One region of the Phyllobacterium sp. TAF24 genome, then DNA from elsewhere that is predicted to be linked to it. Evidence: predicted binding sites of a transcription regulator. Region 1 holds the regulator's gene; each other region holds the start of a gene.
The links. Region 1 encodes PhoB, which activates phosphate uptake and scavenging genes when phosphate is short. Its sites were predicted from a motif close to TGTCATNNANCTGTCAT; they were not measured.
Positions count from the first base shown of each region.

Region 2: the regulator PhoB is predicted to act here: its motif matches at 1,957-1,973, upstream of AB4Y96_RS17850 (DUF1868 domain-containing protein).
Region 3: the regulator PhoB is predicted to act here: its motif matches at 4,925-4,941, upstream of AB4Y96_RS25875 (esterase-like activity of phytase family protein).

Region 1 covers NZ_JBFRDN010000002.1:32,936-40,502, reverse strand. Annotated here, with positions in the region: gene pstA (phosphate ABC transporter permease PstA) at 1-1,303, shown strand, start outside; gene pstB (phosphate ABC transporter ATP-binding protein PstB) at 1,367-2,140, shown strand; gene phoU (phosphate signaling complex protein PhoU) at 2,164-2,889, shown strand; gene phoB (phosphate regulon transcriptional regulator PhoB) at 2,904-3,590, shown strand; gene AB4Y96_RS01950 (vWA domain-containing protein) at 3,868-5,058, opposite strand; gene AB4Y96_RS01945 (GNAT family N-acetyltransferase) at 5,066-5,512, opposite strand; gene AB4Y96_RS01940 (AAA family ATPase) at 5,513-6,352, opposite strand; gene AB4Y96_RS01935 (DUF1993 domain-containing protein) at 7,223-7,567, opposite strand, start outside.
Region 2 covers NZ_JBFRDN010000021.1:56,242-63,808, reverse strand. Annotated here, with positions in the region: gene AB4Y96_RS17860 (fumarylacetoacetate hydrolase family protein) at 1-556, shown strand, start outside; gene AB4Y96_RS17855 (L-fuconate dehydratase) at 596-1,873, shown strand; gene AB4Y96_RS17850 (DUF1868 domain-containing protein) at 1,983-2,693, shown strand; cobalamin riboswitch at 2,806-3,006, shown strand; gene AB4Y96_RS17845 (aromatic ring-hydroxylating oxygenase subunit alpha) at 3,131-4,375, shown strand; gene AB4Y96_RS17840 (2Fe-2S iron-sulfur cluster-binding protein) at 4,384-5,475, shown strand; gene AB4Y96_RS17835 (LysR family transcriptional regulator) at 5,533-6,432, shown strand; gene purU (formyltetrahydrofolate deformylase) at 6,820-7,567, opposite strand, start outside.
Region 3 covers NZ_JBFRDN010000058.1:4,860-12,426, reverse strand. Annotated here, with positions in the region: gene AB4Y96_RS25895 (MBL fold metallo-hydrolase) at 1-416, shown strand, start outside; gene AB4Y96_RS25890 (DUF1499 domain-containing protein) at 401-1,201, opposite strand; gene AB4Y96_RS25885 (hypothetical protein) at 1,611-1,952, shown strand; gene AB4Y96_RS25880 (aminotransferase) at 2,044-3,438, shown strand; gene AB4Y96_RS25875 (esterase-like activity of phytase family protein) at 3,488-4,846, opposite strand; gene AB4Y96_RS25870 (GNAT family N-acetyltransferase) at 5,232-5,690, shown strand; gene AB4Y96_RS25865 (citrate/2-methylcitrate synthase) at 5,702-6,850, opposite strand; gene AB4Y96_RS25860 (citrate synthase/methylcitrate synthase) at 6,938-7,567, shown strand, end outside.

The sequences.
Region 1 (7,567 bases):
CAATCCTGCAACAACTGCCCCAACCAAAGTGATCAGGCGCGACATTGGCCTCAAGCGCCGTTACGCTGCGGAACGCCGGTTCAAACTCTACGGCATCATAGCCATTGCTATCGGCCTGTTTTTTCTGGTTGCGCTGCTCTACTCAGTTATCTCGAACGGCTACACTGCCTTCTGGCAGACGGAGCTCAATCTCTCGGTCAAGCTCGACGAAAAGATTATCGATCCGACCAACAAGCGCGCCACCGATCCAACGGTTTTGCTGACTGCCAACTATCCTGTTCTGGTGCGCAATGCGCTGGCGGAAAAGCTCGGCGTCAGCCTTGATGACAAACCTGGTATCCGCGAGTTGAGCAAGCTCGTATCCGATGGTTCGCGTAGCCAGGTGCGTGAGCTTGTCGCCGGCAATCCGGCATTGATCGGCACGACGCAAAATCTCTGGGTTCTGACCGGCGGTGATATCGACTCCGCCTTCAAAGGGCAGATCGACCTGACTGTCGATCAGGCAAACCGCAAGGTGTCTGATCGTCAGGTCGCATGGATGAATGCCCTCGCCAAGGAAGGGGTGATGGCACAGCGCTTCAACACCGGCCTGTTCACCTTCGGCGCATCGAGCCGTCCCGAAACGTCGGGTCTTGGTGTTGCGCTGATCGGCTCGCTCTACATGATGCTGATCGTGCTCTGCCTTTCACTGCCGATTGGCGTGGCGGCTTCCATCTATCTGGAAGAATATGCCAAGAAGAGCCGTCTGACCGATATTATCGAGGTCAATATCAACAATCTGGCCGCGGTTCCGTCCATTGTGTTCGGTCTTCTCGGGCTGGCCGTGTTCATCAACTTCTTCGGTCTGCCGCGGTCTGCCTCGCTGGTTGGTGGTCTGGTTCTGACCCTGATGACACTACCGACGATCATCATCGCCACCCGCGCTGCCTTGCGCGCCGTGCCACCGTCGATCCGTGCTGCGGCGCTGGGTGTCGGTGCATCGAAAACACAGATGGTGTTCCATCATGTACTGCCGCTCGCTGCACCCGGCATCCTGACCGGCACGATTATCGGCCTTGCCCATGCGCTGGGCGAAACGGCGCCGTTGTTGCTGATCGGTATGGTGGCTTTCGTTGCCAATTATCCGGTTACGCCGCTTGATCCTTCGACTGCGCTGCCGGTGCAGATTTATATGTGGGCCAACGAGGCGGAACGCGCCTTTGTGGAACGCACCTCAGGGGCTATCATCGTGCTGCTTCTGTTTCTCGCAGTCATGAATATTGGAGCCATCATTCTGCGTCGCCGCTTTGAGCGTCGCTGGTAAAAACGGGAGCGAACAATGAATCTGATGACAGAACGATCTCTCGAAAAAGCGGTAAACGACAAAATGAGTGCACAGGTCAATACGATCAAAATGCAGGGCAAGGATGTCACCGTTCATTATGGTGAAAAGCAGGCCCTGTTCGGTGTCAGCCTCGATGTGCCCGAGAAGATGGTCACAGCGCTGATCGGTCCATCCGGCTGCGGCAAGTCCACTTTCCTGCGTTCGCTTAACCGCATGAATGATACGATTGAAGGCTGCAAGATCGGCGGCAAGATCATGCTCGATGAAGAGGATATCTACAATCCGAAGATCGACGTGGTTGAGCTGCGCGCCCGCGTCGGCATGGTGTTCCAGAAGCCCAATCCGTTTCCGAAGTCCATCTTCGAAAACGTTGCCTATGGCCCACGCATCCATGGCCTTGCCAAGAACCGGCAGGAGCTTGAAGAGATCGTTGAGAAGAGCCTGCGCCGCGCCAGCCTGTTTGACGAGGTGAAGGACCGCCTGCATGAAGCCGGCACAGGTCTTTCCGGCGGCCAGCAGCAGCGCCTGTGCATCGCCCGCGCCATCGCGGTCAGCCCTGAGGTCATCCTGATGGATGAGCCCTGCTCGGCGCTTGATCCGATTGCTACGGCGAAGGTCGAAGAACTCATTGACGAGTTGCGCCAGAACTACACCATTGTCATCGTGACCCACTCGATGCAGCAGGCGGCCCGCGTTTCGCAGCGCACGGCCATGTTCCATCTCGGTAATCTTGTCGAGGTGGGTGATACGGAAATGATGTTCACCAATCCGACGGAAAAGCGCACGCAGGACTACATCACCGGACGCTTCGGCTAATCACGGGAAACAGGGATAAAAAAATGACCGAGACGCAGCATACCGTCCGTTCCTATGACGACGAACTGAAGTTCCTGACCCACAAGATCGCCGAGATGGGCGGCCATGCGGAACGCATGGTCGAACAGGCTGTTACAGCCATGGTGAATTCAGACAATGCGCTGGCCCAGCGCGTTATTTCTGATGATCTCATTCTCGATGCTGGACAGCGCGAGATTGACGAGAAAGCCATCACCATCATCGGCAAGCGCCAGCCCATGGCGATTGATCTGCGTGAAATCATCGGCGCCATCCGTATTTCGTCCGATCTCGAACGGGTCGGCGATCTCGGCAAGAACATCGCCAAGCGCGTTGTTGCCGTCACCGATACGCGCCAGACGCTTTCCGTCTATCGCGGCCTGCAGACCATCGCCGAACTCGCTTTGACACAGCTCAAGGATGTGCTCGACGCCTATGCGACGCGTTCCGTGCAGCAGGTCAATATTGTCCGCGAGCGTGATGACGAAATCGATGCGCTCTACACATCGTTGTTCCGCGAACTTCTGACTTACATGATGGAAGATCCGCGCAACATTTCTGCCTGCACGCACCTGCTCTTCTGCGCCAAGAATATCGAGCGCATCGGAGACCATGCGACGAATATTGCTGAAACGGTCTACTACATCGTGACGGGTGCACAGCTTCCAGCCGAACGGCCCAAGGAAGACCAGACCCACAGCATCATCGTTGATGAAGCCAGACAGCCTTAATCAGGAATCCAGCAATGGCGATAGCTCCCAAAATCACAGTTGTCGAAGACGAGGAAGCGCTGAGCGTCCTTCTCCGGTACAATCTTGAAGCCGAAGGCTATGTCGTCGAGACGATTGCACGCGGCGACGAGGCCGAAATTGCGCTGCGTGAAAAAGTGCCAGATCTGCTCATCCTCGACTGGATGCTGCCGGGCCTTTCCGGCATCGAACTTTGCCGCCGCCTGCGGGCACGGCGCGAGACGGAAATCCTGCCGATCATCATGTTGACAGCACGCGGCGAAGAAAGCGAACGGGTTCGCGGTCTGGCGACGGGTGCTGATGATTATATGGTCAAGCCGTTCTCGACACCGGAATTGCTCGCCCGTATCAAGGCCATGTTGCGCCGGGTCAATCCCAGCCTCCTGTCGCATGTGCTGAGCTTTGGCGATCTGAAGCTTGATCGCGAGCAGCACCGGGTGTTCCGCAAGGAGCGCGAGTTGAAGCTTGGTCCAACCGAGTTCCGTCTGCTGGAATTTTTGATGCAGTCCCCCGGCCGGGTTTTCTCACGCGGTCAGTTGCTGGACAATGTCTGGGGTGCTGACATTTATGTGGATGATCGCACTGTTGACGTCCATGTCGGACGGCTGCGCAAGGCGATCAATATTGGCCGCTCGATCGATCCGATCCGCACTGTGCGTGGTGCCGGTTATTCGTTTGGTTGATGGTTGCAAATTAGCTGCATAGCGCGTGGTTCGTGGTTCGACAAAACAACCATGAGGGAGAGGGAGGATGCAAAGCTAATCGCAAAGGTTGCAGAACATGATAGCGCCCASCTCCAAGTTCGTTTGAGCTTCTTAGCCGTGGGTCCTCGGGTCAAGCCCGAGGATGACGGAGAGGGTGAGGTGTGGGAGTCAAGTTCTGCAACCTTTGCGATTAGCTTTGCATCCTCCCTCTCCCTCATGGTTGTTTTGTCGAACCACGAACCACACCGCTCACAACCTAATGCCTGCGCGAAAGCTCCCGTGTTGCCTGTTCAATACCCGCAAGGGTCATCGGATACATGCGATCTGCGAAAATCTTGCGGACCATTGCGGTTGAGGCGGTATAGCCCCAGTACTGCTCTTTTGATGGGTTGAGCCAGGCGGCATTTTTCCAGTGATCGAGCACGCGGCTGAGCCAGATTGCACCGGCTTCCTCATTCCAGTGTTCGACCGACCCACCTGGATGGGATACCTCATAGGGCGCCATGGCGGCATCGCCGACGAAGATCACCTTGTAGTCAGGTCCATATTTGTGGATCACATCAAGCGTCGGAATCTTTTCCGCATGGCGGCGGCGATTGTCTTTCCAAACGCCTTCATAGAGGCAATTGTGGAAATAAAAATACTCCATGTGTTTGAATTCCGAGCGCACGGCGGAGAATAGTTCTTCGGCAATCTTGATGTGCTCATCCATCGAACCGCCGACATCGAAAAACATCAGCAGCTTGACGTGGTTGCGCCGCTCCGGGCGGGTCTGCACATCGAGATAGCCGTGCTCGGCGGTTGATTTGATGGTGCCTGACAGATCAAGCTCATCATCCGCGCCCTCGCGCACCCAGCGGCGCAGGCGTTTCAGCGCAACCTTGATATTGCGGGTGCCAAGCTCCACGCTGTCATCGAAATTCTTGAATTCGCGCTTGTCCCACACCTTCACCGCGCGGCCATGGCGGCCCTCATCCTGACCGATCCGCACCCCTTCCGGATTATAGCCATAGGCGCCAAACGGCGAGGTGCCAGCGGTGCCGATCCATTTTGACCCGCCCTGATGCCGGCCCTTTTGCTCTTCCAGCCGCTGGCGCAATGTTTCCATCAGCTTGTCGAAACCACCAAGCGCCTCGATCAGCTTTTTCTCTTCTTCGGTCAGATGTTTTTCCGCAAGACGCCGCAGCCACTCCTCGGGGAGATTGGCAATGTCGATACCGTTCTCGCCGGTCAGGGATTCCAGTCCCTTGAAGACATGGCCGAAAACCTGATCAAAGCGGTCCATATGCCGCTCATCTTTTACCAGTGCCGAGCGGGCGAGATAATAGAACCCCTCAACATCATAGGTCACCAGCCCGGCATCCAACCCTTCAAGCAATGTCAGATATTCCCGCAGCGATACGGGAATTTTTGCAGCTTTCAGTTCGAGAAAGAAGGGAATGAACATGACGCGATTATACCATTTTCAGATATTCAATGAATGGGGTCAGTTCACCGATGCGGTCATAAAGTTTGCGGGCCGTTTCGTTGTCATGGGCGGTGGTCCAATAGACGTATTGCGAGCCAACCTTTGTCGCCTCCATATGGACAGCTTCGATCAGCGCGCGGCCAATGCCCTGACCGCGTATTTCCGGGTCGGCGTAAAGGTCCTGCAGATAGCAGGTGTCGGCAATGGTCCAGCAATGGCGATGAAAAAGGTAGTGCGCAAGACCGACAGGCTTGCCGTCAAGCTCGGCGAGAAAGCCGCGATATTCATGCTCGCCGCCGGAAAGCAACCGCTTGAATGTCGTCTGATAAACGTCTTCGGCTACGGATGTTTCGTAGAACGTCAGGTAAGCGGTCCAGAGGCGGCGCCATTCGGGTTCATCGGCTTTCTGGACGGGGCGAATGATAATAGTCATCTAGCCCTGCCGCCTTGCCATGAAGGCCAGCCGTTCGAACAGATGCACGTCCTGCTCGTTCTTCAGCAATGCACCGTGCAGTTTGGGCAAGGCGTTCTTGGGATCAGCGCGTAAATCCTCCGGCGCAATGTCATCGGCAACGAGAAGCCTGATCCAGTCCAGCGCTTCGGAAGTTGACGGCTTCTTCTTCAAGCCCGGCACATCGCGGATCTCGTAGAATTGGGTGAGGGCAGCGCGAACCAGATTCTGCTTGATGCCGGGATAGTGCACTTCGATGATTCTGGTCAGCGTGTCGACATCGGGGAAGCGGATATAGTGGAAGAAACAGCGGCGCAGGAAAGCGTCGGGCAATTCCTTCTCATTGTTTGAAGTAATGATGACGATTGGCCGGTGCGCGGCGCGGATTGTTTCGCCCGTCTCGTAGACATAGAATTCGTTACGGTCGAGTTCCTGCAAAAGGTCATTGGGAAACTCGATATCGGCCTTATCAATCTCGTCGATCAGCAGCACAACTTTTTTGTCGGTCGTGAAGGCATTCCACAACTTGCCCGGTTTGATGTAGTTGGCGATATCGTTGAATTTGGCATCACCAAGCTGCGAATCACGCAGACGGCTGACCGCATCATATTCGTAGAGACCTTGCTGCGCCTTGGTGGTGGATTTGACATTCCACTCGATCAATTCCAGATCAAGCGCCGCAGCGATCTGCCGGGCAAGCTCGGTCTTGCCGGTGCCGGGCTCGCCCTTGACCAGCAACGGGCGCTCCAGCGCAATCGCCGCATTGACCGCCACCATCAAATCCTTGTCGGCCACATAAGCCGCTGTTCCTTCAAACCGCATCGCATTCCCTTTCATGATGGGCAAAGAGTAGGGATGTGACGCGGCGAGGGCAAGAGAGAGCAATGTGGTAGTTCGGGGGCGTTGTTTGCCAATGGGTTTGCAGTCGGACCACGAACCATGCACCGGCGGCGCTCACCCCCCTCTGTCCTGTCGGACATCTCCCCCACAAGGGGGGAGATCAGCTGTCACTACTGCCTTTGCGCAATCTGAAACATTTCCGGTTGTGCAAAGGCGTAAATGTCAATGTGATCTCCCCCCTTGTGGGGGAGATGTCCGACAGGACAGAGGGGGGTGATTGCATCCACCAACATTGCAGTTACGGAACACACTCCCCCATCACCACGCCCGCTTTCGCGTCTGGCTATTGAAAGGTGGGAAAGACGGGCGATCCAAAGGGGAACGCGGAAGTCTTGGTATTGGTAGTCTAATCAGTGCGTTCCCCCGGAACTTTCCTGTTTCAACCAAGAAAACTCCCGGATCACCCGCCTCGATGACTGGTTTATCCTTGAGAGATAAAACCTTTTCATCTGCAGGATTGTCAGTACCGCAGATGAAATCACCGATCCTTTCCTGACTTCGAAAGTTTTCCGGAGCATTCCCGCCGGAAAGGACACCATCAGAATAAGCGAGGTGAGATGGTGTTGGATAAGTTGGTGTGATTTTTTTGAGAATGGGTGGTTGCAGTAACATCGTGCGTGGTTCGACAGGCTCACCATGAGGTGCTTGGGTGGATGCAATGCTAATCGCAGAGATTGCAGCGCAAGGGTTGCAGAACTTGGCTCCCTTTCATCACCCCTCTCCCTCATGGTGAGCTTGTCGAACCACGAACCACGAACACGAAACAACAGGGCAAAGGCGTGTGGATACTCCTCATCCCAACGTCGGCACACTCTCATAAACAGGCATACCTTCAAAATCCTGTTTGCCCAGTGGAACGCCTGCAATGCGCAGGATGGCGTAGCTGATCGTCAGGTGAAAATAGAAGTTCGGCAGCACGTAATCGCGCAGGAAAGGCAGTCCTTGAAAATGCCGCGTGTTGCCGCGCCACGTTACCTCCACCGGCAATTCCTCCGTTCCATCGATTTCATCGGGGCGGATTGTCTGGAGGTAGTCAACGGTGTCGGAGATATAGGCTGTCAGCGTGGCAAAACTCTGCTCCGATTCGTGAAAGTCCTGATGATAACCGCGATTGAACACCGCATAGCGCCAGTCATC
Region 2 (7,567 bases), on a different contig from region 1:
TTTCATGAAAGCGACATCGGCCATTGTCGGCCCGAATGATGATCTCGTTATTCCGCGCGGTTCGCAGAAAACCGACTGGGAAGTTGAGCTTGGCATCGTCATTGGCCGCACGGCAAAATATGTCAGCGAAGCTGAAGCCTTGGATTATGTCGCGGGTTACTGCACCGTGCATGATGTCAGCGAGCGCGCCTTCCAGATTGAGCGTGCGGGCCAGTGGACCAAGGGCAAATCCTGCGACACGTTCGGTCCGACCGGCCCGTGGCTGGTGACCAAGGATGAAATCGCCGATCCGCAGAACCTCGGCATGTGGCTGAAGGTCAATGGCGAGACGATGCAGAACGGTTCCACCAAGACCATGGTCTATGGTGCCGCTTTCCTCGTCTCCTATCTCAGCCAGTTCATGTCGCTGCATCCTGGTGACATCATCTCGACGGGAACACCACCCGGCGTCGGCATGGGTATGAAGCCACCGCGCTACCTCAAAGCCGGTGATGTGATCGAGCTTGGCATTGAAGGTCTTGGCACCCAGAAACAGGTGGCTCGCGCCGACGTTTAGTTCAGCGCCTATCCTGCAACATTATTCAAGAGGCATATTGTGACCCGTATTACCGATCTTCGCGTCTTCGACGTCCGCTTTCCTACCTCGCAGAGTCTGGATGGATCGGATGCCATGAACCCGGACCCGGATTATTCCGCCGCCTATGTCATCCTCGATACGGACAACAAGGCACTCTCCGGCCATGGCCTGACTTTCACTATCGGTCGCGGCAACGAAATCTGCTGCCTCGCGATTGAAGCGATGAAGCATCTTGTTGTCGGTCTTGAACTGGACTGGGTGAAGGAAAATCCGGGCCGTTTCTGGCATTTCATCACCGGTGACAGCCAACTGCGCTGGATCGGGCCGGATAAGGGCGCGATGCATTTGGCAACCGGTGCCGTGGTCAATGCGGTGTGGGATCTTTTGGCGAAAGAAGCGGGCAAGCCAATCTGGCAGTTGGTCGGCGAGATGACGCCTGAGGAGATCGTCAACATCGTTGATTTCCGCTACCTGACTGATGTGCTGACGCGCGAGGAGGCACTGGACATTCTGCGCAAGGCCGAGAGCGGCAAGCGGGAGCGGATGGCGACGCTTAAAGCGGAGGGCTATCCCTGCTATACGACGTCGGCGGGATGGCTTGGCTATTCCGACGAAAAGCTGCGCCGTCTCTGTCAGGAAGCTGTTGATTCAGGGTTCAACCATATCAAGATGAAGGTTGGCCGCGACCTTGAGGACGATATCCGCCGCCTGACCATTGCACGCGAGGTGATCGGGCCGGATCGTATCTTGATGATCGACGCCAATCAGGTGTGGGAAGTCAACGAGGCCATTGATTGGGTGAAGAAGCTCGCCTTCGTCAAACCATTCTTCATCGAAGAGCCGACCAGCCCTGATGATGTGGCTGGTCATCGCAAGATCCGGCAGGCGATCAAGCCGGTGAAGGTTGCCACCGGCGAGATGTGCCAGAACCGCATCATGTTCAAGCAGTTCATCGCCGAGGGCGCCATCGATGTGGTGCAGATCGATTCGTGCCGTATGGGCGGACTGAATGAGGTACTGGCCGTGCTGCTGATCGCTGCGAAGTACGAGCTGCCTGTCTGGCCGCATGCGGGCGGTGTTGGTCTGTGCGAATATGTGCAGCATTTGTCGATGATCGACTATATTGCTGTGTCAGGCACGAAAGAGGGCCGGGTGATCGAATATGTCGACCATCTGCACGAGCATTTTATTGATCCGTGCAATATTCAGGACGCGGCCTATATGCCGCCGTCGCTGCCGGGTTTCTCGATTGAAATGAAACAGGCCTCAATCGAGGAATATCTTTACCGGCCATAGGGCGGGTTTCATCTGCCTGACAAAGAGCTGTCCTATGGCGAGAGGATCATTCGCATGCCGGTAAACTTACGGGCATGCGATACTCTCATTTACGCGTCACGGGGTTCCCATGCTCGACCTGATCAAGCCTTCACTTGCCCGCTTTGCTGCCAGCCTTCACCCGGAGCCGCCCGTTCATCTCGGCAGGCGCTATAATACCAAGGGCGAGTTTCAGTTTGAGCCGGGCAATACGGTGGTATCCCATCTGGTGAAAGGTTCCGAATCGGAAGCGGCTGTTATTGCCGTGCGCGAGCGTATGCTGGCTATGCCCGACGCCGGGCAATTGGCGTTCACACCTATTTCCAGCCTGCACATGACATTGTTTCAGGGCATTATCGAATATCGCCGCCGGGCATCCTTTTGGCCTGATGATGTTGCACTTGAGACCAGTATTGACGATATGACGCGGCTTTATGTGGATCGTCTGCAGGATTTTGAAGGGTGTGGACCGTTTAATGTCAAAGTGATCGATGTCACGCCTGCAGGCCTGACAGTTGCCGGTGCGAGCGAATATGATGAGCGAATCCTGCGGGCTTGGCGCGACGCATTGGCTGTTCCCTTCGGATATCGGCATCCTGATCACGACACCTATGTTTTCCATATTACACTGGCCTATGTGATCGAGCGTTTTCCCGATGAACGGCTTGGTGCATGGCAGGCGCTTCTCGATGATTGCCTTGCTACCATTCAACGCGATGCGCCTGTTATTGCGCTCAATCCCCCGGCTTTTTGCAGTTTCGTTGATATGAACCACTTTGAAGAACTGGTTACTCTCGACTGAGAGAACAGCTGATTTGAGCGCCTGTCTGCGACATAGTGTGCATCGCCTGCGGGTGTCGTCTTACGTAAATGGGATGTCGTTTCCGCACCTATTCTTTTTTTATGCCGAATGCTTTTATCGGGGCACTTGAGGTGCCGCTTTTTTCTAGGGAAGCGGAGAATTGGGAAGCCGGTCGGAAACCCGGCGCTGCCCCCGCAACGGTAGTGGAGTGAAACACGGCATAACAGCCACTGGGCCACAACCCGGGAAGGCGTCGTGACAGCCGAGATGGCAACTCCAGAGCCCGGAAACCAGCCTCGGGACTGAAAACCGACTGATCGCGGTGGGCGATCAAGGAGCATGATTTTATGCGGGTATCGGCTTGTGCTGACCGTGTAGGCGTTCTTCCTCCGTCACCACCAGTCAGTTCTTTCGCAACACTGAGGCGAGGACACGACATGGATATGCGCAACGAACTGCTCCGGAACCTGAAAAACCGGAAACCCGGCTACGGCCTCGAACAGGCCTTCTATTCCGATCCGGACTATTATCGTCTGGATATGGAGAACATTTTTTATCGCGATTGGCTGTTCATTGGCCATGATTGTGAAGTCGCCAAGCCCGGCAATTTCTTCACCGTGCAGGTCGGCGACTATCCAGTCGTTATTGTGCGTGACCGCCAGGGCCTGATCCGCGCCTTTCACAATTCCTGCCGCCATCGCGGTTCGCGCGTCTGTGCGGCCGAGCGCGGCACATCGGCGAAGCTTGTCTGCCCCTATCACCAGTGGACCTATGAGCTTGACGGCCGCCTGCTGTTCGCGCGCCAGATGGGCGATGATTTCGACCCCAGCCAGCACAGCTTGAAACCGGTTCATTGCGAAAGTGTCGGTGGTTACATCTTCATTTGTCTGGCGCAGAACCCGGCTGATTTCAGCACCACTCGTGCACTGATCGAGCCTTATCTTGCACCGCATAAGTTGACTGAAACCAAGGTTGCCTATCAGAGCACCATTGTCGAGAAGGGCAATTGGAAGCTGGTCTGGGAAAACAATCGCGAGTGCTATCATTGCGTGGCCAACCATCCTGAGTTGTGCAAGACCTTCCCGGAAGCGCCGACCGTGAGCGGTGTACAGGGTGCCGGAGATGATCCGGAGATTGCTGCCCATTGGCAGCGTTGTGAAGCGGCAGGCCTCCCAAGCACTTTCCGCATGTCCGATGACGGTCAGTATCGCGCCACCCGTGTTCCGCTGCTGCGTGATGCGGAAAGCTATACGATGAGTGGTCGCCGCGCTGTCGGCAAGCAGCTCAGCGATATCGTCAACGAGAAGCAGATTGGCTCATTGCTGCTGTTCCACTATCCGACCACCTGGAATCATATTCTTGGCGACCATGCCATTTCTTTCCGCGTGCTGCCGCTTGGCCCGGATGAAACGCAGGTCACGACCAAGTGGCTGGTACATAAGGATGCCGTCGAGGGCGTGGACTACAATCTCGAAGAGCTGACGCATGTGTGGACGGAAACCAACGATCAGGACCGCCGCATCGTTGAGGAAAACGCTTTCGGCATCCGCTCGCCTGCTTATGAACCCGGTCCCTATTCGACCGAGCATGAAGGCGGCGTGCTGCAGTTCCTCGAATGGTATTGCAGGTTCATGGAAGAGCGTCTCACCGGCGGTGACACGCGGCTCAGCAAGGTAGCATAAGGTACACAATGAACATGGGCGTTCCTCAGTCTTACCCGCACCTCGACCAGATGCAGCCGTGGAATGATCGGCTGCATTTATTGGAGTGCCTGTCGATCATTGAGGAAGCGCCGAATGTGAAGACTTTCACATTCCGTTCCGACAATCAGAACTGGTTCCGCTACGAGCCGGGCCAGTTCATGACCTTCGAACTGCCGACGCAGCCCGAAGCCGTATTGCGCACCTATACGCTGTCATCCAGCCCGTCTCGGCCATTTACCATTGCCGTGACGGTCAAGGCTCAGGAAGGCAGCATCGGTACACGATGGATGCTGGATCATCTGACGCCAGGTGTCCGGCTGAAGGCGTTCGGGCCGCTGGGCGATTTCTCCATGCGCAAGCATCCGGGAGAAAAATATCTGTTTATCTCGGCGGGATCGGGCATTACGCCGATGATGTCGATGACCCGCTGGATGCATGATTGTGCGCCGCAAAGCGATATCAGCTTCGTTACATGCGCCCGCCGCCCCAGCGATATTATTTTCCGCCGGGAACTGGAATATCTCACCAGTTGCATGCCCAATCTGAAACTGTCCTTCCTGATCAAGGAGCACGAGATGGGGCAGCTTTGGACTGGCATTCGCGGTAGGCTCGAAGCGCCCAAACTGCCGCTGCTTTCGCCTGATTTCAAGGACCGTACAATTTTCTGCTGTGGCCCGGAAGGTTTCATGCGCGATGTGCGCACCATGCTTGAAGCCAATGGGTTCGATATGGCGCATTATCATCAGGAAAGCTTTGGCCCCGCCGCCGAGCCTGTATTGCCCATGCTCGATGTGCTTTCCACGGAAGCATTGGAAGCGGCTGCGACAATCACCTTCTCCATGTCTGGTATGGAGGTGCCCTGTATGCCGGGTGATACTATTCTGAAAGCAGCGCGTGGTGCGGGTATCCGGATTGCTGCCGCTTGCGAATCCGGCCTGTGCGGCACCTGCAAGGTGATGAAGCTCTCGGGCAAGTCCGAGATGGATCACAATGGCGGTATTCTCGACGAGGAAATCGACGAAGGATTTGTGCTTGCCTGCTGCACGAAGCCGCTTGGTAATGTAGAGATCGAGGCCTGATTATTTCTGCTTGGGTATTCTTCATCCCGATAAAATATATGTGCTAGTATTCAGCATATGAATTTGCGTTCTGTAGATCTCAACCTGCTCGTGGTGCTCGATGCGCTTCTCGATGAAGCGCATGTGTCGCGTGCTGCCGACCGGCTTGGTCTCTCGCAGCCTGCCACCTCAAGCGCGCTCGACCGTTGCCGCCATCTGTTCGAAGATGCATTACTGGAACGTGGCAAGGGGATGATGCGGCTGACGCCAAAGGCAGAATCGCTGCGCGTGCCCATCAAGAACCTCTTGGCGCAGATTACTCTCGTTCTTGATCCACCCGACATTGATCTTGTCACCATTCACCAGACCGTGCGCATACTCACTGCCGATCTTCCGGCTGTGGCGATCATCGGGCCTTTACGCGAGAGGCTTGCACAATCAGCGCCCGGTATTGATCTGGTGATCCAGCCCTGGCATGGCACTGAGGATTCGCTGGACAAGCTTGCGAAAGGAGCGGTTGACCTTGCCGTCGCGGTCTTCCCGAAAACGGATGTTTCGTTCCGGCGTGTGGATTTGCTGCACGAGCACTATGTGGTGATGATGCGCAAAGACCACCCGGCGGCAAAGGATTTTACCCTCGACCGCTGGCTGGAATTCCCGCATGTAATCGTTTCGGGGCAGGGGCATCGGCACAGCCCACTGGATGAGGAACTGGCCAGAATTGGCCGCGAGCGCCGGGTGGGCATCGTCGTCCCGAGCTTTCTGATGGTCCCGCCGCTGGTTGAAAATTCCGACATGATTGCAATGACGCCAAGCCTATGTGTTCCGGCAGATGCGAGCGGTTTCGCGCTGTTCGAACCGCCTATTCCGGTCGAGGGCTTTACGCTGCATCTGGCATGGCATGTGAGACGTGATCGGGACCATGCTGTTCAGCATGTGGGCGGTATTATCAGGGAGTTGCTGCAGAGTTCGGTATGAGATTTCTGCGTTGTATTTGCTGGTGATCACTTTGCGTGAACATGGTGCGTGGTTCGTGGTTCGACAGGCTCACCATGAGGGGCTTGGGTGGATGCAATGTTAATCGCAGAGAGGGTGCAGAATTTAACTCCCTCATCGCCACCATCCCCGTCATCCTCGGGCTTGACCCGAGGACCCACGGCAAAGGAAATCCAACGAATCTGAAACTTGACGCTTTTAAATTGTGGGTCCTCGGGTCAAGCCCGAGGATGACGCAGAGGGGTGATGTAAGGGAGCCAAGTTCTGCGACGTTGGCGATTAGCATTGCATCCACCCAAGCCCCTCATGGTGAGCTTGTCGAACCACGCACCACAATCTATGCAATGATATGAGTTGAAAACTTATTGGCTAAAACACCACCGTCTTATGCCCATTGAGCATGACACGGGATTCAAGGTGTTTCTTGACCGCCCGTGCCAGTACCCGGCTCTCAATATCGCGGCCAGTGGCAACAAAGTCCTCGGCGCTCATGGCGTGGCTGACCCGCTCGGTCTCCTGTTCAATGATCGGGCCTTCATCCAGATCGGGCGTGACATAATGCGCTGTCGCACCGATCAGCTTCACGCCGCGCTCGAAGGCCTGATGATAGGGCTTTGCCCCCTTGAAGCTTGGCAGGAACGAGTGGTGGATGTTGATCACCTTGCCAAACAGCCGCTTGGAGATGTTGTCTGAGAGCACCTGCATGTAGCGGGCAAGGATGACCAGATCAGCACCGGTGTCCTTGACGATCTTGAGCAGCGCGTCTTCCTGCTCCTTCTTGTTATCCTTGGAGACAGGCAGCACGTGGTAGGGGATACCCTCATGCTCGGCAAAGCGGCGGCTGTCTTCGTGGTTGGAGACAATGGCGGCAACGTCTGCATCGAGCCAGCCAACCTTGATCTGGTAGATCAGATGCAGCAGTGCATGGTCGAACTTCGACACCATGATGACGATCTTCGGCTTCTTCGCCTGATCGATGAGGGTTGTCTTCATGCCGAAACGCTCGACGGCAGGTTTCAATGCCCGCTCGACATCATCCTTGGAGGTGGCCTCCGATGCGGCAAAGGCAATGCGCATGAAGAAGCGATTGGTCTGGCGATCCCAGAACTGGTTGCTC
Region 3 (7,567 bases), on a different contig from region 1:
GGCTGGTGGGAACGGATATTCTGTTTTCTGCCGACCATGTGATGGCTTGGGCCACGTCAATTGTCGCGCCGCCCGATGGTTCGATGTCTGATTATATGGCTTCGCTCGACCGGCTGCTGGAGCGGCATGACCGGGTTTATCTGCCCGGCCATGGCGGCGCTGTGACCAAACCAAAAACGTTTGTGCGCGGCCTGAAAGCCCATCGCAAGATGCGCGAGCGCGCGGTTCTGGAGCGGATCAAACAGGGCGACCGCACCATTGCCGCCATGGTCAAGGTGATCTACCGGGAAACCGATCCGCGTCTGCACGGCGCTGCCGGGCTTTCGGTGCTCGCCCATCTTGAAGACCTTGTGGCGCGCGGCAAGGTGCACACGGAAGGCAACCCTTCCATCGATGGTGTCTACTGGGCGGGCTGAGTGGTGTCTTCTTCGGGTTGCGCGCTTTGGATCTGCGTGTCGAGCGCCGTCATGAACTGCATGATACGGTCGGCATTCTCACCGAGGTCGTGAATGCCGTAGCGTGAAACGGAGCGCATATCGACATAGGTGGTCTCGCCTTCATCGCTCAAACGGATCACCACATCGCTGGTGAAGCCGAGCAGCCAGGTTCGCGCCACGATTTCAACCAGAATTTCCTCATCATCGCCGGGCACACCCTTTTGTTCGGTGATGGTCCAGCCATCATCGGCAATAACCGACACCACGGCATCCAGAATGCGATCCGGCGACCCCTCATAACGGCGCCCCGTCACACCGGGATAGGCACTGGCCTGCAATGCGCGGCTGTGCGGATCATTAATCAGTGGGTTCATCTGATCCGTCCTCTGACCGGCAAGGGCAAACAAAACAGGCGGGTCGGTCAGATCGGTGGAAACATCATAAATCGCTGGCAAGGTCATTGCCTGATAGACTGTCGTGATGAAGGGGCCAAGCACGATGAGCGCGATCACTGCGCCCCAAAAAGCCGATGGCCCACCCCGATCACCACGCCGCCACAGGCTGGTGAAACCCTTGATGCTCAGAAGAAGTGCCAGAAGCGCCAACCCGGCAACAATGGCGAGCAGCCAGAGAAACTCCGGCGTCTCAATCCGCTCAAACCGGTGTCCGAGCGCCGACAGGACAAACAGGATTGCCGACAAAAACGCGATCCGCACCGACCATTTGGCGGAAATCGATTGGCGGCGTCGAATGTGGTGTCGCATGGAGTCCTGGCATTGCTGGTCAGTGGCTGGTGCAAACAGCTAATCGCAAATTCGCCATGAGACAAGCCTGTCGAGCCGGGTACAATTGATAAGCTGCAAGGTATGCGTGGTTCGTGGTTCGTGGTTCGTGGTTCGACAGGCTCACCATGAGGGAGAGTGTGGATGCAACGATAATCGTCAACGTTGCAGAACTTGGCTCCCTGCGCACTCCGCTCTCCCTTATGGTGAGCTTGTCGAACCCTCATGGTGAGCTTGTCGAACCACGAACCCATCGAACCATCTCAACCGTTTACACTTTATGAGTAGATCGGCTGTCACATAGCTGACATCATCACTCTTGTGATTCAGGGCAGGAAACAGAAGGCGGGTAACAAATCGCTTTTACAACCAAATGACGAGGCCGAACAAAATGCCTGAGGCTGGCAAAGCGGTTTCGCTTGAAGTTGTCGAAATTGAACTGGCGCTTGGCGCACAGGATATGGTTGCCGACGGGTTCGAAGGCGCATTGCAGAAGGCTGCGGCGCTGGTGAGCGGCGAAGTGCTTTTCAATATCCGGGCACCTGAGGACGGCGACCAGCAGCGCATTGCCGCCATTTCCGTATCCGACGGTGCTGTCGACCAGATCGTCTATGTCATGCTCGGCAATGACGGTACCAGCCTGACGGTTTCAGCCGAGGATGACGAAAACACGCTGCTCACCCGGCTTGGCAAGGATTATGCCGCCGTGATGAAGGGCCTGCGCCCGGAATAATCGCGCATTTTGCGTTTTCTTTTCAAGGTGCTTTGCTCTTTGCCTGCTCTGTGTCTAAGCTCGCGCCATCCCTCACAGATGGAGTTAAAAAATGGCGAGCAGCCGCCCCCTTTCGAATGTCCAGCAGCGCGATATCGATTCGATCCTGCATCCCTATACGCCCCTTCACAAGCTTCAGGAGCAGGGACCGCTGGTGATGGGCCACGGCAAGGGTGTCTATATCTATGACACGCAGGGCAAGGAATATATCGAGGGCATGTCGGGCCTGTGGTGCGCCGGTCTTGGCTTTGGCGACGAGGAAATGATCGAGGCGGCAACCGAGCAACTGCGTACCCTGCCCTATTATCACCTCTTCGGTGGCAAGGGCATGGAGCCCGCTATTGAGCTTGCCGAAAAGCTCAAGGAAATCGCGCCTGTTCCGATTTCCAAGGTTTTTTACACATCATCAGGTTCGGAAGCCAATGACACGCAGGTCAAGCTCGCCTGGTACTACAACAATGCGCTGGGCCGCCCGAACAAGAAAAAGATCATCTCACGCGTCAAAGCCTATCATGGTGTGACCATCATGGCCGCGTCACTGACCGGCCTGCCCTATAACCACAAGGGCTGGGATCTGCCGGTAGCTGGCATCCTGCACACGGATTGCCCGCATTATTACCGGTTCGGTCAGGAAGGCGAAAGCGAAGCGGAATTCGTCTCCCGCCTTGCCGATTCGCTGCGTGATATGATCGAGCGCGAAGGCCCTGATACGATTGCCGCGTTCATCGCCGAGCCGGTCATGGGTGCGGGCGGTGTGCTGGTGCCGCCATCCGGCTATTTCGCTGCCATCGAGCCGATCCTGCGCGAGCACGATATCATGATCATTTCCGATGAGGTCATCAACGGCTTTGGCCGTACCGGCCATTGGTGGGGCAGTCAGGCCGTGGGCATGACACCAACAACCATTTCGGCGGCCAAACAGCTGACCTCGGCCTATGCGCCGCTCGGTGCCGTGCTGGTTCCTGAAGATGTCTATCAGGCCTATGTGGATCACAGCGCCCAGATTGGCACATTCGGCCATGGCTTCACCTATGGCGGCCATCCGCTTGGTTGTGCGCTCGGTGTCAAAGCCATTGAGATCTACCAGCGCCGCAACATTGTCGATTATGTGCGCGGCCTGACGCCTACCTTCGAAGCACGGCTGAAAAAGGTCATCGACCATCCACTGGTCGGCGAAGTGCGCAATTCCGGCCTGATGGGCGCTGTCGAACTGGTGGCTGATAAAACAACCAAGCGTTCATTCGATCCGGCGCATGGCGTCGGTGCGCAGCTTGCGCGTTTCCTTGAAGGGCACGGCGCGGTACTGCGGGCCATCGGCGATTCCATCGCCTTCTGCCCGCCCATGATCATCACGGAAGCGGAACTCAACGAACTCTTCAACCGCTTCGAACTGGCTTTGGCCGATACGGAAGAGCACGTTTCGAAAAACAATCTGCGCGCGGTTTAAGGCAATGACTTAAAAAATTCGGGGCGGTTTTGACCGCCCCGAATTGTTCTTAGCGAGCCTTCAGAAAGTCACCGACTTCAAGGATCACGAATTCATTGTCGTCAGCTTTGTCGACAGCGCGCCCCGCGGAGAATGGCAAATTGTTGTCATTGCCAACGATGATGTGGGTAGCATCGACCACATCGACATTTTCGATGGTAACGAACGGCATATCATAAAAGCCTTCGCCGCCGCCCTGACGCTTCTTCTTGTCAGGATCAGCAATGTTCAGAAGGTCGATATAGCCAATCTTGCGCACGGCGGCGCCGACATTCTGATCGGTCATTTCGATCTTGTAGATGCGCTTAACCTTGGATGGCACGTCAAAGCAATCGGGCTTTGGTGTCTTTGGGTCAGCACAGGCCTTGGCTGCAGTGCCCGCGCCATTGTCGCGTTCGATCACCAGCGCTGTCGTATCGTCAATCATGTTGAAGTCGCCGATTGCCTCGCCGCCCTGTGCCAGCGGATAAAGCCAGCTGCGGCCGGTCCAGTTCTTTGACGCGATATCGAACTCGATGACGCGCAAGGCTGGCTGACCATCGACCTTTTCAACGACGCCATCATCGCCAAACAGCGGGCCTTCGAGCAGACCGTAAAGCTTCTTGCCGTCTTTCGATTGGGCCAGACCTTCAAAACCGCCGGAGCGTTTGAGATTGAAGGCAGGGTTTTTCAGCGTCGGGTTGGCTGGCAGCGTGATCGCAGGATTGTCAGGCGAGCGGACGGCGCGGTCACCAACCTTGGTCGCAATGACGTCGGTGACTTTACCATCACGCGTTACCTTGACGAGATAGGGACCAAATTCTTCACCGATCCAGAAACCATCGGCAACAGGCTGGATCGATTCAATATCGAGGTCACTACCGGTCAGATACCGGGTGTCGCTGCCTTCCATGACAATCGGGAACGGTACTTTCTTGTCCGGATCACGCAGGAAAATGGTTTCCTTGCGCTCGACAGTGCCTTTATCCCAGTCGAATGCCAGATGATGCAACATCAGCATGGCATCGGGGGAATTGAACTTGGTGCCGAAACCATTATCGGATAGCGACCAGTAGGTGCCATCGCCGACAGCCTTGATGCCGGAAAAGCCTTGCACTGCCTGACCATCGAATGGCAGGCTGAGGCCAGTCAACCGCACACCGTCCTTGCCCGGAACAGTGCCCAGACCTTCCGCACGCTTGCGGTCCGCCGTGGTGAATTTGCCTGCAGTCTTTAAATGTTCAGGGGCATTATCAGGCGCTTTGATAATCGTATTGGCGGGCAGAATGGCGTGAGAAACGAGTTTCGCCTTGAATTCCTGATCGGCAGCAAGGGCTGAGGCCGGAACGAGAACGGAAGCGCAGAGCAGAGCGGCAAGCATTGGTCGCATGGGATCACCAGAGGGTTCGAGTTCGTGGGTCGAGCCTGAAGGATTAGGTGCCGTGCATCTCTGCCGTTTGACTGTTGTGTGAAGTTTTGATGACGTCAGACTAAAGTTGAACGCAAAATCAGTGTGCGTGGTTCGACAAGCTCACCATGAGGGACATGGGTGATGCAACGCTAATCGCCAATATTGCAGATCACAAAGGGTGCAGAACTCGACTCCCTTTCACCATCCCTCTCCCTCATGGTGAGCCTGTCGAACCACGAACCACGCGCCAATACCACGGACCACCACCCCCCACAAATCACGCGCCATCACCCACCACCACAACACTGGTTTTGCAATCCATCTTGACTGTAATCTATCGCGAATCAAAAACGGGAGGCCAGCATTGACCGACGTTCTCATTCGCCAAGCCACCGCCACTGATCTGGCAGCGATTATCGCATTGCTGGCAGATGATCCGCTGGGCAAGCAGCGTGAGGTGATCTCCGATCCTATCAATGCTCGCTATCTCGCGGCCTTTGCAGCCATCGACAATGATCCAAACCAGTTGCTGATTGTTGCGGATGAAAATAACGATGTTGTCGGCTGTGCGCAGATCACTTTCATTCCCGGCCTGTCGCGCACCGGCATGTGGCGCGGGCAGATCGAAAGCGTGCGGATTGCCGAAACCCACCGGCGCGGTGGCCTTGGTCGGCACATGTTTGAATGGGCTATTGAAGCATGCCGGGCGCGCGGTTGCGGACTGGTGCAGTTGACCACCGACAAGACCCGGCCCGATGCGGCGCGGTTCTATGAAGCGCTGGGATTTGTTGCCAGCCACGAAGGCATGAAGCTTTCCCTATAGGGCGAACCTTGTCAGGACATGGTCAATGGCGGACCGATATAACGGGCACGCGGGCGGATCAGCTGGTTCATCGTTTGCTGTTCGAAAATATGGGCGATCCAGCCGACAGACCGGGCAATGGCAAAGAGTATGACCGGCGCTGACGGGGGCAAATCAAAAGTGTCGGTCATGGCAGCAAGGGCGAAATCGATGTTGGGGTACTCACCCGTCAACATCTGCGTCGTCTCGCCTATCTCCTGATAAACATCCCCCGGCTTGAACTGAGCCAGCAACGCCTTGGCGCGCAAATCACCATTGGGGTAGAGCGGATGCCCGAACGCGGGGATGGCCCTGCCCTGTGCCAGCAATTCCCTGATTGCAAAACCTGCACCACTGGTCTGCGCCGTCCGGGCCAGCGCCTGTACGCTGAGATAGGCTTCCCCATGCAAAGGTCCGGTCAGCGTGGCGAGACCGGCGAGCATGCTTGCCGCAAGCGGGGCTCCGGTGGAAGCAGCGACCCGCGCGGCAAAGGTCGATGCATTGAGTTCATGATCGGCAAGCAGAACCAGCGCCCGCCGGATGCAGTCCTCCGCCTGCGGTGCCTTCCAGACACGGGCGAGACGCGTGTGAACGTGGCTTGCATCAGCCCTGTCAGCGCCCAGCATAGCGGAAACGACTTCGCCGAAGATCGTGGTTGCTTCGACCACGAGTACAGCGCGGGAGCGGCCATAGGCAGGCAGATCCGTTCCAGCGCGGCGTGCAAGTGTGATCAGGGCGGCTTCGAGTGGTTGCTCTGGCGTCGGCACGGTCTCGGCAGGGGGAGCCAGCGAAATATGCTCTGCCTCCCACAGCAAGGCCGCGATCTGCTCCAGCATCGATGTTGCCGCCAGTTCCGCGGCATCCTTGCCCCGATACCATAAACGGCCATCAACAATGGTGGAGACGCTTGATGGCAGGACCGGATCGCCCCAGCCGATTGCCTCGGCCGCTACGTTGGCGACCGTGCGCCGACCTGCCTTGCGTCCGGCAAGGCGCTTTATGTCCTCACTCTTGTAAAGGCTGCGGCGGGGGTCCTGCGGATCGGGTTTGGCCTGAATCCGCCCTCGGCTGACATTGGCATAAAGGGTTTGCGGCTGAACCCCGAGAGCAGCCAATGCCTGTGATGCCGTCAACCAAGCCATGTGATCTCACATTGATTATTTACGTCAAGATTGACGTCAATCATAGCGCACACCATCTTGCCATGGAAACGAAAACTGGAGTTTGCCATGAAAAACGGTCTTGATGATGTTGTCGCCACGGAAACCATGTTGTCGGATGTTGACGGACTTGGAGGCATATTGATCATTCGCGGCCAATCGCTGGACGCGTTGGCCGGCGTCGTGACCTATGAGGAACTGCTGGCGCTGCTTTTGTCGGATGCCTTCGATGAAAAGCTTGATGCTGATGGTTTGCGCCAGCAGATTGGCCTCGCCCGGCAGGAGGTTTTCCGCACAGTGCCTGACGCTGCCACGCCTTTGCTGAAATTGCCCGTTACCGATGCTGTGCGCGCCCTGACCGCCCAGTTTGCCGACGGTGATGATCTTGCCACAGCCTTGCGCCTGATCGCGGCGCCTGCCGTGTTTACACCGGCGGTCATCAGGCTGAAAAATGGTCAAGCACCGGTTGCCCCTGATAGCTCGCTCACCCATGCCGCCGACATATTGCATATGCTGCACGGGCGCTCCGTATCACCACAGGAGGTCGCTGCTCTCGACACCTATCTGGTGACTGTCAGCGACCACGGCATGAACGCCTCGACCTTTGCCGCCCGCGTTGTTGCATCCACCCATGCGGGGCTGGTTTCCTCGGTGCTTGCCGCATTCGGTGCGCTCAAAGGTCCGCTGCATGGCGGCGCA